2 linked regions of the Pseudophaeobacter arcticus DSM 23566 genome follow. The protein of the gene in region 2 binds, or shares a complex with, the protein of the main gene of each other region. Links are inferred from orthologs where the notes say so. Each region holds a gene or a part of one and is shown on either strand. Other genes may lie near its edges. The genes, in order: uvrA and mfd.

Region 1 (6,336 bases), 350 kb from region 2 along the record:
CTTGCGGTTCTGGGCCTGTCCAGGCGATCCCATTTCGACAAAATGGCCCTGCTGCGACGCTGGCACTCTGAGGTGGGCCAGTCTAAAGGTGAGGTCCAGGGGCAGGGCACAGAGCTGCTCTCAACCAAAGGGGCAGGGAGCAATGGCCACAGACCCGATCACAACGCGTTGGCCGTTGATTTTTACCATCTGGGCTGCTGGCCTGGGGGTTGCGGCGCAATACGGTAAAATCAGCGTGATTTTTGACCGTATGGATCAGCTTTACCCGGATGCCGGGGCATCGCTCAGCTTTGCCGTGTCACTGGTCGGCAGTGTTGGCATCCTCTTTGGGCTGGTGGCGGGGCTGTTTGTCAGCTCCTTTGGCTATCGGCGTAGCCTGGTTGGCGCGCTTTGGGTTGGGGCCTGCATGTCTGCCCTGCAGGCGCTGCATTTGCCCTTTGGCCTGTTTCTTGTCAGTCGCCTGATCGAAGGGCTGTCGCATCTGGGCGTGGTGGTGGCCGGGCCAACGCTGATTGCGGCGCTCTGCTCCAACCGGGATCGTGGGCTGGCCATGACCCTGTGGAGCACATTTTTTGGCGTCGCTTTTACCCTGCTTGCCTGGTTTGGGCTGCCGCTTGTCGCGCGCTTTGGCCTGTTGTCGCTGTTTGCCGCCCATGCGCTGATCATGGTGGGGTTGGCGCTGTGGCTCGGCAGGGCGCTGCGGGATGTGCCAGTACCGCCGCGCACCGAATTTCCCGCCCTGCGCAGCCTGCCGGGGCTGCATGTGCCGGTCTATCGTTCCGCCTGGAAGGTGGCGCCAGCGGCGGGCTGGCTGTTTTATACCTGCTGTTTTGTCTCCATCCTGACGGTGATCCCGCCCTATATCGCGGCAGAGCAGCGCGGCTATGTTCTGGGCGCCATGCCGCTGGCCAGTATTGCCACCTCCCTCAGCTTGGGGGTCTTTTTGCTGCGTCATTTTGCAGCCGTGAAGGTGGCGCAACTGGGCTTTGTGCTGTCTGCCGGCGGGGTGCTTTGGCTGTGGCTGCAGCCCGGCGACCCGCTGGCCTGTATCGCCCTGGCTGCTGCCATGGGGCTGGTACAGGGGGGGTCTTTTGCTTCGGTGCCGCAGCTGAACCTGGAAGATGAGGATCGCGCCCAGGCGGGCGGTGTCCTGGCCCAGGCCGGCAATCTCGGCAATACCATTGGCACGCCCCTGATGGTGCTCTCGCTTGGTCTTGCCGGGTTTTCGGGGCTGATGGCGGTTCTGCTGCTGCTGTTTCTGGGTGGTTTTCTCGTCCATCAGGTTCTGGCCCTGAAGCGCCGTCATCTGTCCTATTGAGCGGTCGCGCCACGATATAGACCAAGCCACCATATTTGGCGTTTCCTGGCCAAAATGCAGGAAAATGTTCCACTAACGTTCTCACTTTTCTATTGGAGTCTGGCGCCACATTGCCTATCTGTAGGTCGAAGACTGGCAGCGGATTGATCCCGTGGTGGCCAGAGTATTTGGCACGAGGGCAGTATGGCTGAGTTGAAATCCATCGAGGTGCGCGGCGCACGCGAACATAATCTCAAAAACATTGATGTGGATATCCCTCGCGATGAGCTGGTGGTGATCACCGGCCTGTCTGGATCGGGGAAATCCTCGCTTGCCTTTGATACCATCTACGCCGAGGGCCAGCGCCGCTACGTCGAAAGCCTGTCAGCCTATGCCCGGCAGTTCCTCGACATGATGGAAAAGCCGGATGTGGATCATATCTCCGGCCTCAGCCCGGCAATTTCGATCGAACAAAAGACCACCTCGAAAAACCCGCGCTCCACTGTCGGCACCGTGACCGAGATCTATGACTATCTGCGGCTGCTGTTTGCCCGGGCCGGCACGCCCTTTAGCCCCGCCACCGGTCTGCCCATCGAGGCGCAGCAGGTGCAGGATATGGTCGACCGGGTGATGGCGCTGGAGGAGGGCACCCGTGGCTTTTTGCTTGCGCCCATCGTGCGCGACCGCAAGGGCGAGTACAAAAAGGAAATGCTGGAGCTGCGCAAACAGGGCTTTCAGCGGGTCAAGGTCGACGGTGAATTTTACGAACTGGATGAGCCGCCGACCCTGGACAAGAAGTTCCGTCATGACATTGATGTTGTGGTGGATCGTCTGGTGGTGCGCGAGGGTCTGGAGACCCGGTTGGCAGATTCGCTGCGCACCGCGCTGGATCTGGCCGATGGCATTGCCATTCTGGAAACTGCACCGCGCGAAGGTGATCCTGAACGGCTGACCTTCAGCGAGAATTTTGCCTGCCCCGTCAGCGGCTTTACCATCCCCGAGATCGAACCCCGGCTGTTTTCGTTCAATGCGCCCTTTGGCGCCTGCACCGTCTGCGACGGGCTGGGGGTCGAGCTGTTCTTTGATGAACGTCTGGTGGTTCCGGACCAAAGCCTGAAAATCTATGATGGTGCCCTGGCGCCCTGGCGGAAAGGCAAATCGCCCTATTTCCTGCAGACAATTGAGGCCATCGCCAAACACTATGGGTTCAACAAGAACACCCAGTGGAAAGACCTGGACCCCAAGGTGCAGCAGGTGTTCCTGCGCGGCTCTGGTGAGGAAGAAATCCCCTTCCGCTATGACGAAGGTGGCCGGGTTTATGAGGTCACCCGCGTCTTTGAAGGCGTCATTCCCAATATGGAACGGCGCTACCGCGAAACCGACAGCAACTGGATCCGTGAAGAGTTTGAACGCTACCAGAACAATCGCCCCTGTGGCGCCTGCGGCGGCTATCGTCTGCGCGAAGAGGCCCTGGCGGTCAAGATTGCCGGGGTACATGCGGGGCAGGTGGTGCAGAAATCCATCCGCGAGGCGCTGGCCTGGATCGAGGATGTGCCCAACCATCTGACCAAGCAGAAACAAGAAATCGCCCGCGCCATTGTCAAAGAGATCCGCGAGCGGCTTGGCTTTTTGAACAACGTAGGTCTGGAATACCTGAGCCTGTCGCGGGCCAGTGGCACCCTGTCGGGGGGCGAAAGCCAGCGGATCCGTTTGGCCAGCCAGATTGGCTCGGGCCTGACAGGGGTGCTATATGTGCTGGATGAGCCCTCGATCGGTTTGCACCAGCGCGACAATGACCGGCTGATCACCACCCTGAAAAACCTGCGCGATCAGGGCAATACGGTGATCGTGGTGGAACATGACGAGGATATGATCCGTCAGGCCGACTATGTTTTTGACATCGGCCCCGGTGCCGGTGTGCATGGCGGCGAAGTGGTCAGCCACGGCACTGCGGCGCAGGTCACCGCCGATGCGGCGTCAATTACCGGCCAGTATCTGGCTGGCGTGCGCGAGATCCCGGTTCCGGCGAAACGGCGTAAGGGCAACAAGAAAAAGCTGAAGGTGGTCAAGGCCACTGGCAACAACCTGAAAAATGTCACGGCGGAATTCCCACTGGGCACATTCTTGTGTGTGACCGGGGTTTCGGGCGGGGGTAAATCCACCCTGACCATTGAAACCCTGTTCAAAACCGCCTCGATGCGGCTCAATGGTGCCCGCCAGACCCCAGCGCCCTGCGAAAGCATCAAGGGGCTTGAGCATCTGGACAAGGTGATCGACATCGACCAGCGCGCCATTGGCCGCACGCCACGATCAAACCCCGCCACCTATACTGGCGCTTTTACCCCGATCCGCGACTGGTTTGCCGGCCTGCCCGAGGCCAAGACGCGCGGCTATAAACCGGGGCGGTTCAGCTTTAACGTCAAGGGGGGCCGCTGCGAGGCCTGCCAGGGGGACGGGGTCATCAAGATCGAGATGCATTTCCTGCCGGACGTCTATGTGGAATGCGAAACCTGCAAAGGCGCGCGCTATAACCGCGAGACACTGGAGGTGCGTTTCAAGGGGAAGAGCATCGCAGATGTGCTTGATATGACAGTCGAAGACGCCCAGGCGTTTTTTCAGGCCGTGCCCACTATCCGCGACAAGATGGACGCGCTGATGCGGGTTGGTCTGGGCTATATCAAGGTCGGCCAGCAGGCCACCACCCTGTCCGGTGGTGAGGCCCAGCGGGTGAAACTCTCCAAGGAGCTGAGCAAACGCTCGACCGGGCGGACGCTTTACATTTTGGATGAACCCACCACGGGGCTGCATTTTGAGGATGTGAAAAAGCTGCTCGAGGTGCTGCATGAATTGGTTGATCAGGGCAATTCCGTGGTGGTGATTGAACACAACCTTGATGTGATCAAAACAGCCGACTGGATCATTGATATCGGCCCCGAAGGCGGCGATGGCGGTGGTGAGATCGTCGCCACCGGCACGCCGGAAACCATTGCCAAAGAACCCCTCAGCCATACAGGGCGCTATTTGAAAGAGATGCTGGCAAATAAGAAAGTCGCGGCAGAATAAGCGGTTGGCCGGTGTTGTTCCGGCCAATCCTATTCCAAAAGGGGGCTCACCGGTCAGGCGGTTACGGGCTGTTTGACCGGGCGATACAGCAGGATTGGCACGGCAAACATCGCCAGAAACACAGTGTTCAGAACCACGTTGAACCAGGCTCCGACCATATAGGAGCCAAAGCTGTCGGGCAGGTACCAGGCCAGGATACCAGTCAGGATGATGCGGCCGCCGATCTTTGGGGCCTTGCTATAGACTTCTGTTGTGATGCCCCAGATCAGGCTGCCGGTGCCGACCAGCAGCCCGCCTGAAATCGCAGCCAGCACATGGGTGCTATCGCTGTCCAGTGCTTGTTGGCCGTCCAGCGGAAAATGCACCAGGTCCAGAAACAGCTCCAGGGCAACCCGAAGCGGCGATACCAGGGCGAGAACCATTCCCAGCCCAAAAAGAACCGTGCCGAGGGCTGCAAGTTTGAGCGCCTTGGTGGCGGTGTCATGTGTCATCAGTGGTCTCCTGTTGCGTGATGTCCTGAGCATCCCGCGCGGAGGACAGGAAAACAATTACCTCAGAGGTAGGTGAAATCCCTGTACACAGCGAATAGGCTGGCCAAGACCGCAGGTGAAGAACCGCAGATGAGGATGGGCAAGATGAGTGGCTTTGGAGCGCTGTTGAAAGAATGGCGGGGCATTCGCCGCATGAGCCAGCTTGACCTGGCGCTTTCGGCACAGGTCTCTGCCCGGCATGTCTCTTTTCTGGAGACCGGACGCGCCCGCGCCAGTCGTGATATGGCACTGCGGCTGGGGGAAGAGCTGCAAATGCCACTGGCGGCGCGCAACCAGCTATTGCTTGCAGCCGGATTTGCCCCAGCCTTTGGTGGCGGTGAACTGAAAGACGAGGATCGCGCGCCCTTGGCGCAGGCGGTTGAATGGATGCTGGAGCGTCACGCGCCTTTTCCGGCAATTGCGATTGATCATCACTGGATTCTAAAAGCGATGAATCCCCCTGCCGCAGCCCTGTTGACCTCTGTTGGAGTGCAGCTCGACGACAGCCTGATTGATGCCCTGTGCGCAAACGAGGCTCTGCGCGGTGCCTTGGTCAATCTGGAAGAGGTCGAAGCGCTGACTTTGATGCGATTGCGCAATGAGCTGTCCCATCTTGGCAAGGCGCCGGTTTTGCAGCAGGCGATGCAGCAGTTGCAGCGCCGGGTGGCTGCACATTCGCGTCCCGTTCTGGAGCAAATGCCAGCGGTGATCCCAACTCATTATCGGTTTAACGGACTGGATCTGAAACTGTTTTCAACCCTGACGCAGTTCACCTCGACCGGGGATCTGGCGATGTCAGAGCTGAGGTTGGAGATGATGTTCCCGGTTGATCATGAGACCAAACAAGCCCTGTTGGCCCTGTTCCGCCCCACTGCTTGACATCTGTACCTAGGACGACAGGCAGTGGTTTAGCAATTGGGTCTCATACTGGCGCAGGGCAAGGCGCGCGGCAAAGCCATACCCAGCCCCTGTCTGCGGGCAAAGCTCTGGAAACAGGGCAAAAAGTTCAGCCTGGGTTTCGGCGTCAAAACCAGCAGTTGTCTGCGGGCCGGGGTGGTAGCTTTCGCTCAATACCCCATGCGAGGTGAGGATCTCGTGCTGGTCAAACAGCAGGTGATAGTAATCGACCGTCTCAAGGCTGAGATCGGGGCGGATGCTCGCGTCGTTGACCAGATCCTTGGCTTTGGCCAGCACTTCGTCTTCGCCAAACAGCAGTTCGGCAAATTGGCCGGTGATCAGTATTCGGTGGTTGGGGGAGACCCAGAGATCCGCCTCAGCACCAAACTGGCCCTTGGCAATACGGATCGGTGCGGTGATCGCGGTCACCGGAACCCTGCTGTGGCCAATCCAGCGCAGCGGCTGAAACCCGTGATCATAGGTCTGGATCATCATGCCAGCCGTCAGGTTCTCGATTGCGATGGGGCCCTGATCGGTCTCAATCCGGGT
Region 2 (6,959 bases):
CTGCTCAACCTCACGCCCTGGAAAATGTGGGATCTAAAATCCGGTTCCCCGGCCAAGGGCGCCGCCACGCTAGAGGCGCAACAGGTGCTTGAATCCGCCATGGAAACCGCCCCCGGAGCAATGTCACATCCGGGGCTTTTACACATCTATGTCCATCTGATGGAGATGTCGCCCAGCCCGGAAAAGGCTCTCAAGGCTGCGGATGTATTGCGCCGTCTGGTGCCAGATGCCGGCCATTTGGTGCATATGCCCACCCATATCGATGTGCTTTGCGGCAACTATCATGACGTGGTGCTGTGGAACGAAGAAGCGATCAAGGCGGATCTGAAATATTACGCCCGCGAAGGCGCCTATAATATCTACACAGGCTACCGCCAGCACGACTATCACTTTGTCATCTATGGTGCTCTTTTCCTTGGACAAATGGAACCCGCTCTGCGGGCCAATGCCGGTTTGTGGCAGACCACCCCCGAAGAGATGCTCCGTATTGAAAGCCCGCCCATGGCGGATTATTTTGAATCCTATATGGCGATGCATCCCCATATCCTGATCCGCTTTGGCCGCTGGCAGGACTGCATTGCCCTAGAGCTGCCGCAAGACCCAGAGCTGTATTGCACCCTGACGGCCACAACCCATTACGCCCGTGCCATCGGCTATGCGGCCACCGGCCGGGTGGCAGAGGCCGAAGCAGAAGAGCAGCACTTTCTTGCGGCCAAGGCGCGGGTGCCGGAAAGCCGCCTGATGCACAATAATCGGGTGGTGGATCTGCTAGAAATTGCCCGCGAAATGCTGCGCGGCGAGATTGAATACCGCAAAGAAAACTACGCCACGGCCTATGACCACCTGCGCCGCTCGGTCGCTCTGGACGACACTCTGCCCTATGATGAGCCCTGGGGCTGGATGCAGCCGACGCGTCACGCGCTGGGGGCGCTCTTGCTGGAACAGGGCCACGTGGCGGAGGCCGAAGCGGTCTACCGCGCGGATCTCGGGCTTGACGACACCCTGTCGCGCGCCTCCGTTCATCCAGATAATGTCTGGAGTCTCAAGGGCCTATACGATTGTCTGCAAGCGCGTGGCGAGACGGTTGAGATCCATCACATCAAACAAAAGCTCGACCTTGCCCAGGCGCGCTCGGATGGCGTCTTTGCCTCCTGCGGCTGCGCCCAGGTGGCTATGCAGCCCTCAAGCTGCTGCAGCGCCTAAAAGAAAATGACACCCGGTTAAGGTGACGAGGTGTCATCAAGGACTACTTGGCCTTTGCCTTTTTCCGCTCGGCAACCAGCCGTTCGGCCAGATCGCGAGCGATGGCAAAGGCGCCTTTGATCTTGTCGCTGTCTTTCTTCCAGTCGCGACGTACCACGATCTTGTTGTCCTTGACCTTGGCCAGACCGTTCTGCCCCTGAATGAAATCAACCAGCCCCTGCGGCGAGGCAAATTTGTCATTGTGGAACTGAATGGTCGCCCCTTTGGGACCAGCGTCCAGTTTGGAAATCCCGGCGCGTTTGCACATTGCCTTGATGCGAACAACGAGCATCAAGGTATTGACTTCTTTTGGCAATGTGCCAAATCGGTCAATCAATTCGGCAGCAAAACCTTCCAGCTCCACCTTGGTGGTCAGCGACGAAAGACGGCGATACAGCCCAAGGCGCACATCAAGGTCCGGCACATAGGCCTCTGGGATCAGCACCGGCACGCCCAGGTTAATCTGTGGCGCCCATTGCTCGTCCCCGTCGCTCAGGCCCTCCAGCTCACCGGAACGGATCTTGGCAATCGCCTCCTCCAGCATCGACTGGTACAGCTCGTATCCCACGTCGCGCATCTGGCCGGATTGTTCCTCTCCCAGCAGATTGCCAGCGCCGCGAATATCAAGATCCTGGCTGGCAAGGGTAAAGCCCGCCCCCAGGGTATCAAGCGAGCCCAGCACCCGCAGGCGCTTTTCTGCGGCGGGCGTCAGGCGCTGGCGCGGTTTGGTGGTGAGATAGGCATAGGCGCGGATTTTGGAGCGGCCGACACGTCCGCGGATCTGGTAGAGCTGCGACAGGCCGAACATATCCGCTCGGTGCACCACCATGGTATTGGCGGTTGGAATGTCGAGACCACTTTCAACAATTGTTGTCGCCAGCAGCACGTCATATTTGCCGTCGTAAAAGGCATTCATCCGGTCATCCAGCTCACCCGGGGCCATTTGCCCATGGGCCACCATATAGCTGAGTTCCGGCAATTGCTCTTTCAGGAAAGCCTCGATCTCGGGCAGGTCCGAGATGCGGGGCACCACGTAAAAGCTTTGGCCACCACGATAATGCTCACGCAGCAGCGCCTCGCGCAATGTAACGGCGTCAAATTCGCTGACATAGGTGCGGATCGCCAGGCGATCCACTGGCGGCGTGCCGATGATCGACAGATCGCGCACCCCGGTGAGGCTGAGCTGCAGGGTGCGCGGGATGGGCGTCGCCGTCAGGGTCAGCACATGAATGTCAGACCGCAGCTGTTTCAGCCGTTCTTTATGTCCGACGCCAAAATGCTGTTCCTCGTCGATGATCAACAGGCCAAGGTTGTTAAAACGGATGTTTTTGGCCAGCAAGGCATGGGTGCCGATGACGATATCAACCGTGCCCTTGGCCATGCCTTCGCGCGTCTTGGCGGCGTCTTTTGCCGTAACAAAGCGCGACAACTGCCTGACCTCCAAGGGAAATCCCCGAAAACGCTCAACAAAGGATGCCGCGTGCTGCCGCGCCAACAGGGTTGTTGGGGCGATCACGGCCACCTGCACCCCGGACATTGCCGCCACAAAGGCGGCCCGCATTGCCACTTCGGTTTTGCCAAAGCCCACATCGCCACAGATCAACCGGTCCATCGGCTGGCCCGAGGTCAAATCCGCCATCACATCCTCAATCGCGCGCAGTTGATCGTCGGTTTCCTGATAGGGGAAGCGGGCCGAGAATTCCTCCCAGGCATGCGGCGGCGGATCCATTGTCGGGGCCCGGCGCAGGGCCCGTTCGGCAGCAATCCGAATAAGTTTATCCGCCATCTCGCGGATGCGTTCCTTGAGCCTGGCCTTTTTCGCTTGCCACGCCCCCCCGCCAAGGCGATCCAGAAAGGCCTCGTCGTGACCGTATTTGGACAGCAGTTCGATATTCTCGACCGGCAGGTAAAGCTTGGATTCCTCGGCATATTCCAGCAGCAGGCATTCATGGGCGGCACCGGCGGCGCGGACCACCTCCATGCCCTGATAGCGGCCAATGCCGTGGTCCACATGCACCACCAGATCGCCCGGACTAAGCGACTGTGTTTCGGTCAGGAAATTCTCTGCCTTGCGGCGTTTCTTGGGGGCCCGGATCAGCCGGTCTCCCAGCACATCCTGCTCTGAGATTACCGTCATCTTGTCAGACTGGAATCCGTGCTCCAGCGCCCAAACCGCCAGATGAAGCCCGGATTTTCCAATCCTTGTGCCATCCATCACCGGAATGATCTCGGCAAGACCTTCGTCCTCGATCAGCCCGGTCAGCCGTTCACGCGCGCCCTCGGAATAGGAGGCAACAACCACTGGCCCCTCCTGCAGGCGCGCCTTAATGTGATCGGCCAAGGCACCAAAAAGACTGACGTTTTCCTGCTGTCGCTCAGGCGAGAAGTTGCGACCGATACGCCCGCCAGCATCCACCACGCCTGGCCCCGACGCCTGCGCCAGGGGATGCAGCTGAATGCGCCGCAGTGGCGCCACGGCTTCCTCCCAGGCGGCATCATCCAGATAGAGCAGCCCCGGCGGGGTTGGCTTGTAGACTGTATCCATGCGCCCCTTCTGGCTCATGGCGATCTTGCGGGTCTCGTACTGGTCTTCGATGCTGTCCCAGCGCGCCAGACGTGCCGGGGTGACCTGATCGTCGACCGTGATCGTGGCCTTTGGTGGCAGATAGTCAAACAGCGTTTCCAGTTTTTCATGAAAGAACGGCAACCAATGCTCAATGCCCTGATGCTTGCGCCCGGCACTTACCGCCTCGTAGAGCGGATCATCGGTGCCGGCAGCGCCAAACTCGATCCGGTAATTCTGCCGGAACCGGGTGATGGCAGCCTCGTCCAGGATCACTTCGGAAACCGGAGCCAGTTCGATCAGATCCAGGGTTTGGGTGGTGCGTTGGCTGGCCGGGTCAAACCGGCGGATACCGTCCAGCACATCGCCAAAGAAATCCAGCCGCACCGGACCACTGTCACCTGGGGGGAATATGTCAATGATGCCGCCGCGAATGGCATAGTCCCCCGGCTCCATCACTGTGGGGCTTTGCACAAAGCCCATGCGCACCAGGAATTCCCGCAGGGATTTTTCATCCACCCGCTGGTCCACCCGCGCCGAAAAGGCCGCATCGCGCAGGATGGCGCGCGCTGGCACCCGCTGGCTGGCAGCATTCAGGGTGGTCAACAGGATGAACTGTTTTGGCATCTGATGCACCAGCGCCGCCAGACAGGCCATGCGCGTCGCCGCCACATCCGCATTGGGCGAGACCCGATCATAGGGCAGACAGTCCCAACCGGGGAAGATGATCACCGGCATCTGTGGCGCAAAAAACGCAAGCGCGGCCCGCATGGCCTCCATCCGCTTGTCATCGCGGGCGATATGCAAAACCGGTTGGCCGGATTTGGCCAGCTCATCCAGGATCAGCCGGGCATCAAACCCTTCGGGGGCGCCGCCCATGGTAATCGCTCGTTGCGCCATATCGCGCCTCTCCTCTCAAACTTCTGCTCCCGGAGGTCACTCTGGGGTCGGTGCTTTTGGCGGACAGTTTTGGACGCTGTCAGACAGGGCGTCCAGTTTCAATCACGCCACACAGGCAAGTGATCCGCGCCTAACCGCCTAAAGGACCAATATGCAAGTTCTGAAACATCCCCCAAAGGCAGGTCAAAAAGATGCAGACCATGCCCAAAAGCTGAATCAAAAGCCGACATGTGGTCATGGCTTTGTAGAGATCTTCGCCCTGCGCCGCAGTTTTGAGGATCTTCTGCGCCGTCATCAGGTTGATCAAAACAACCAGCGACATCGGAAACACCAGCAAAAAGACCGCCTGAGCAATTTCGACACTCAGACCAAAGCCCAGCGTCGCCAAAACGGACAGGACAAAACAGGCCAGCCCAAGCAACCAGACACCGGCGGATTGCACCACAAACATCATCCGGTTCACGTTGATGCGCACCAAATCGTCCAGGTCCTGTGCCTGTTGTCCACCGTATTTGCGGGCCCGATGTACCATGTCAAAAGGCGCGCCCAGGATGCGATGGCTGAGAGTCGACCACATAACTGCCAGGGCAATCCAATACCAAAGATTGGAAAAAGACCGCAGATCAATCATCTCGGACAGGGTTTCAAACAAACTCAAAACGTCAATGCCTCTTATCACGCAGGATCACGCTGCCGACGCAACTGGCTCTTTTGCGAACAAAAGGCAATATCCGGCGGGTGCGAACCGGCCCTATATCCTCTGTCACATTGGGTTAAACAAGCCCCCCACGCGCGGCCAGGCCCGCAGGTAGAGAAAAGCGCGGCGATTGTGCCACTTGCCTTGGGCCGGGCTTCCATGCGACCCAAAGGCAACCTGCAACAAAACAGATGAGTTCCAGATGAAGCCGACCGTCGCTCCCTTTCCCGCCAGCCGCTTGCGCCGTACCCGAATGAGCCCCGCGATCCGTGGCCTGGTGCGTGAAAACACCCTGACCACAGATGATCTGATCTGGCCGGTGTTTGTGCGCGATGGCGAAGGTATTGAGGAGCCGGTGAGCTCGATGCCGGGGGTGCTGCGCCGCTCGGTTGACAAGATAGCCGAGGCCGCAGTGGAGGCACAGGCGCTGGGCATTCCGGCGATCTGCCTGTTTCCCTACACCGATGCGGCACTCAAAACCGAGGACTGCGCCGAAGCCTGGAGCCCGGACAATCTGTGTAACCGCGCCATCCGCGCAATCAAATCCGTGGCGCCGGACATGGCGGTGATGACCGATGTGGCGCTGGACCCCTATAATATCAACGGCCATGACGGCTATGTGGTTGAGGGCGAGATCCTCAATGATGAAACCGTTGAGGCCCTGGTCAAGATGAGCCTGGCCCAGGCCGAGGCCGGGGCCGATATCATTGGACCCTCGGATATGATGGATGGCCGCATTGGGGCCATCCGCCAGGCGCTTGAAAAAGCCGGGCATCGCAATGTCTCGATCCTGTCCTATTCAGCAAAATACGCCTCGGGCTACTACGGTCCCTTCCGGGATGCGGTTGGCGCCTCGGGGGCGTTGCAGGGCGATAAAAAGACCTACCAGATGGATCCCGGCAACTCGGATGAGGCCATGCGCCTGATCGAACGCGACCTGCAGGAAGGCGCGGATATGGTGATGGTGAAGCCGGGGATTGCCTATCTGGACATCTGCTACCGGGTGAAATCCACCTTTGGCACACCAACCTTTGCCTATCAGGTCTCTGGTGAATACGCGATGATCCAGGCCGCCGCACTAAATGGCTGGATCGACGGTGAAAAGGTCATGCTTGAAAGCCTGATGGCCTTCAAGCGTGCTGGATGTGACGGAATTCTTAGCTATTTCGCACCACAAACCGCCCGGATTCTTAACGGTTAGGGGCCGCGGGTCCCCAACCAGCCTGCCAACCGGCCCGTTCTTCGGCGCGTTCCAACCTGTTTCACCGGCCTGTTTCATTGGCCTGTTGCATCGCCCTGATCACCATAAGATGAGTGCAAAACAGCAATATGCCGCCCATTGGCTGCAATTGCTGTTGGCCAAGTGATGACAGACGGCCAGAATACGCCTATACATTGAAGCAGAGCCGGAGAACCGGCCTATTGCAACGACACCCGCTCGGGCCAGCTGGCTGAGGATCTCTCACCCTCATTGGGCCGTTTTGAGCAGCAGGACAGGCAACTGGATATATGAGCAGCAAATCTTTTGACCGCATGTCACGTCGCGGATTCACCCTA

What was found.
Region 1: the proteins of mfd (region 2) and uvrA are in contact, whole or in part, in a crystal structure (PDB 4DFC), measured with the Escherichia coli proteins. The link is inferred for Pseudophaeobacter arcticus DSM 23566 from one-to-one orthologs.

The regions. Positions count from the first base shown.
Region 1 is NZ_KI421507.1:1,879,167-1,885,502, reverse strand. The notes cover bases 1,163-4,560. They hold uvrA (excinuclease ABC subunit UvrA), read left to right. Parts: upstream 1,163-1,501; coding sequence 1,502-4,360; downstream 4,361-4,560. Other genes in these bases: ARCT_RS0113050 (hypothetical protein), read right to left, coding at 4,414-4,560; ARCT_RS0113060 (MFS transporter), read left to right, coding at 1,163-1,318. Also shown: more of ARCT_RS0113060, read left to right, coding at 143-1,162; more of ARCT_RS0113050, read right to left, coding at 4,561-4,851; ARCT_RS0113045 (helix-turn-helix domain-containing protein), read left to right, coding at 4,996-5,769; ARCT_RS0113040 (choice-of-anchor L domain-containing protein), read right to left, coding at 5,779-6,336. UniProt on the Escherichia coli protein: The UvrABC repair system catalyzes the recognition and processing of DNA lesions. UvrA is an ATPase and a DNA-binding protein. A damage recognition complex composed of 2 UvrA and 2 UvrB subunits scans DNA for abnormalities.
Region 2 is NZ_KI421507.1:1,525,045-1,532,003, reverse strand. What follows is about bases 1,047-5,067. They hold mfd (transcription-repair coupling factor), read right to left. Parts: upstream 4,706-5,067; coding sequence 1,247-4,705; downstream 1,047-1,246. Other genes in these bases: ARCT_RS0111305 (hypothetical protein), read right to left, coding at 4,836-5,067; ARCT_RS0111315 (hypothetical protein), read left to right, coding at 1,047-1,203. Also shown: more of ARCT_RS0111315, read left to right, coding at 1-1,046; more of ARCT_RS0111305, read right to left, coding at 5,068-5,363; hemB (porphobilinogen synthase), read left to right, coding at 5,605-6,603; ARCT_RS0111295 (lipid-binding SYLF domain-containing protein), read left to right, coding at 6,912-6,959. UniProt on the Escherichia coli protein: Couples transcription and DNA repair by recognizing RNA polymerase (RNAP) stalled at DNA lesions. Mediates ATP-dependent release of RNAP and its truncated transcript from the DNA, and recruitment of nucleotide excision repair machinery to the damaged site.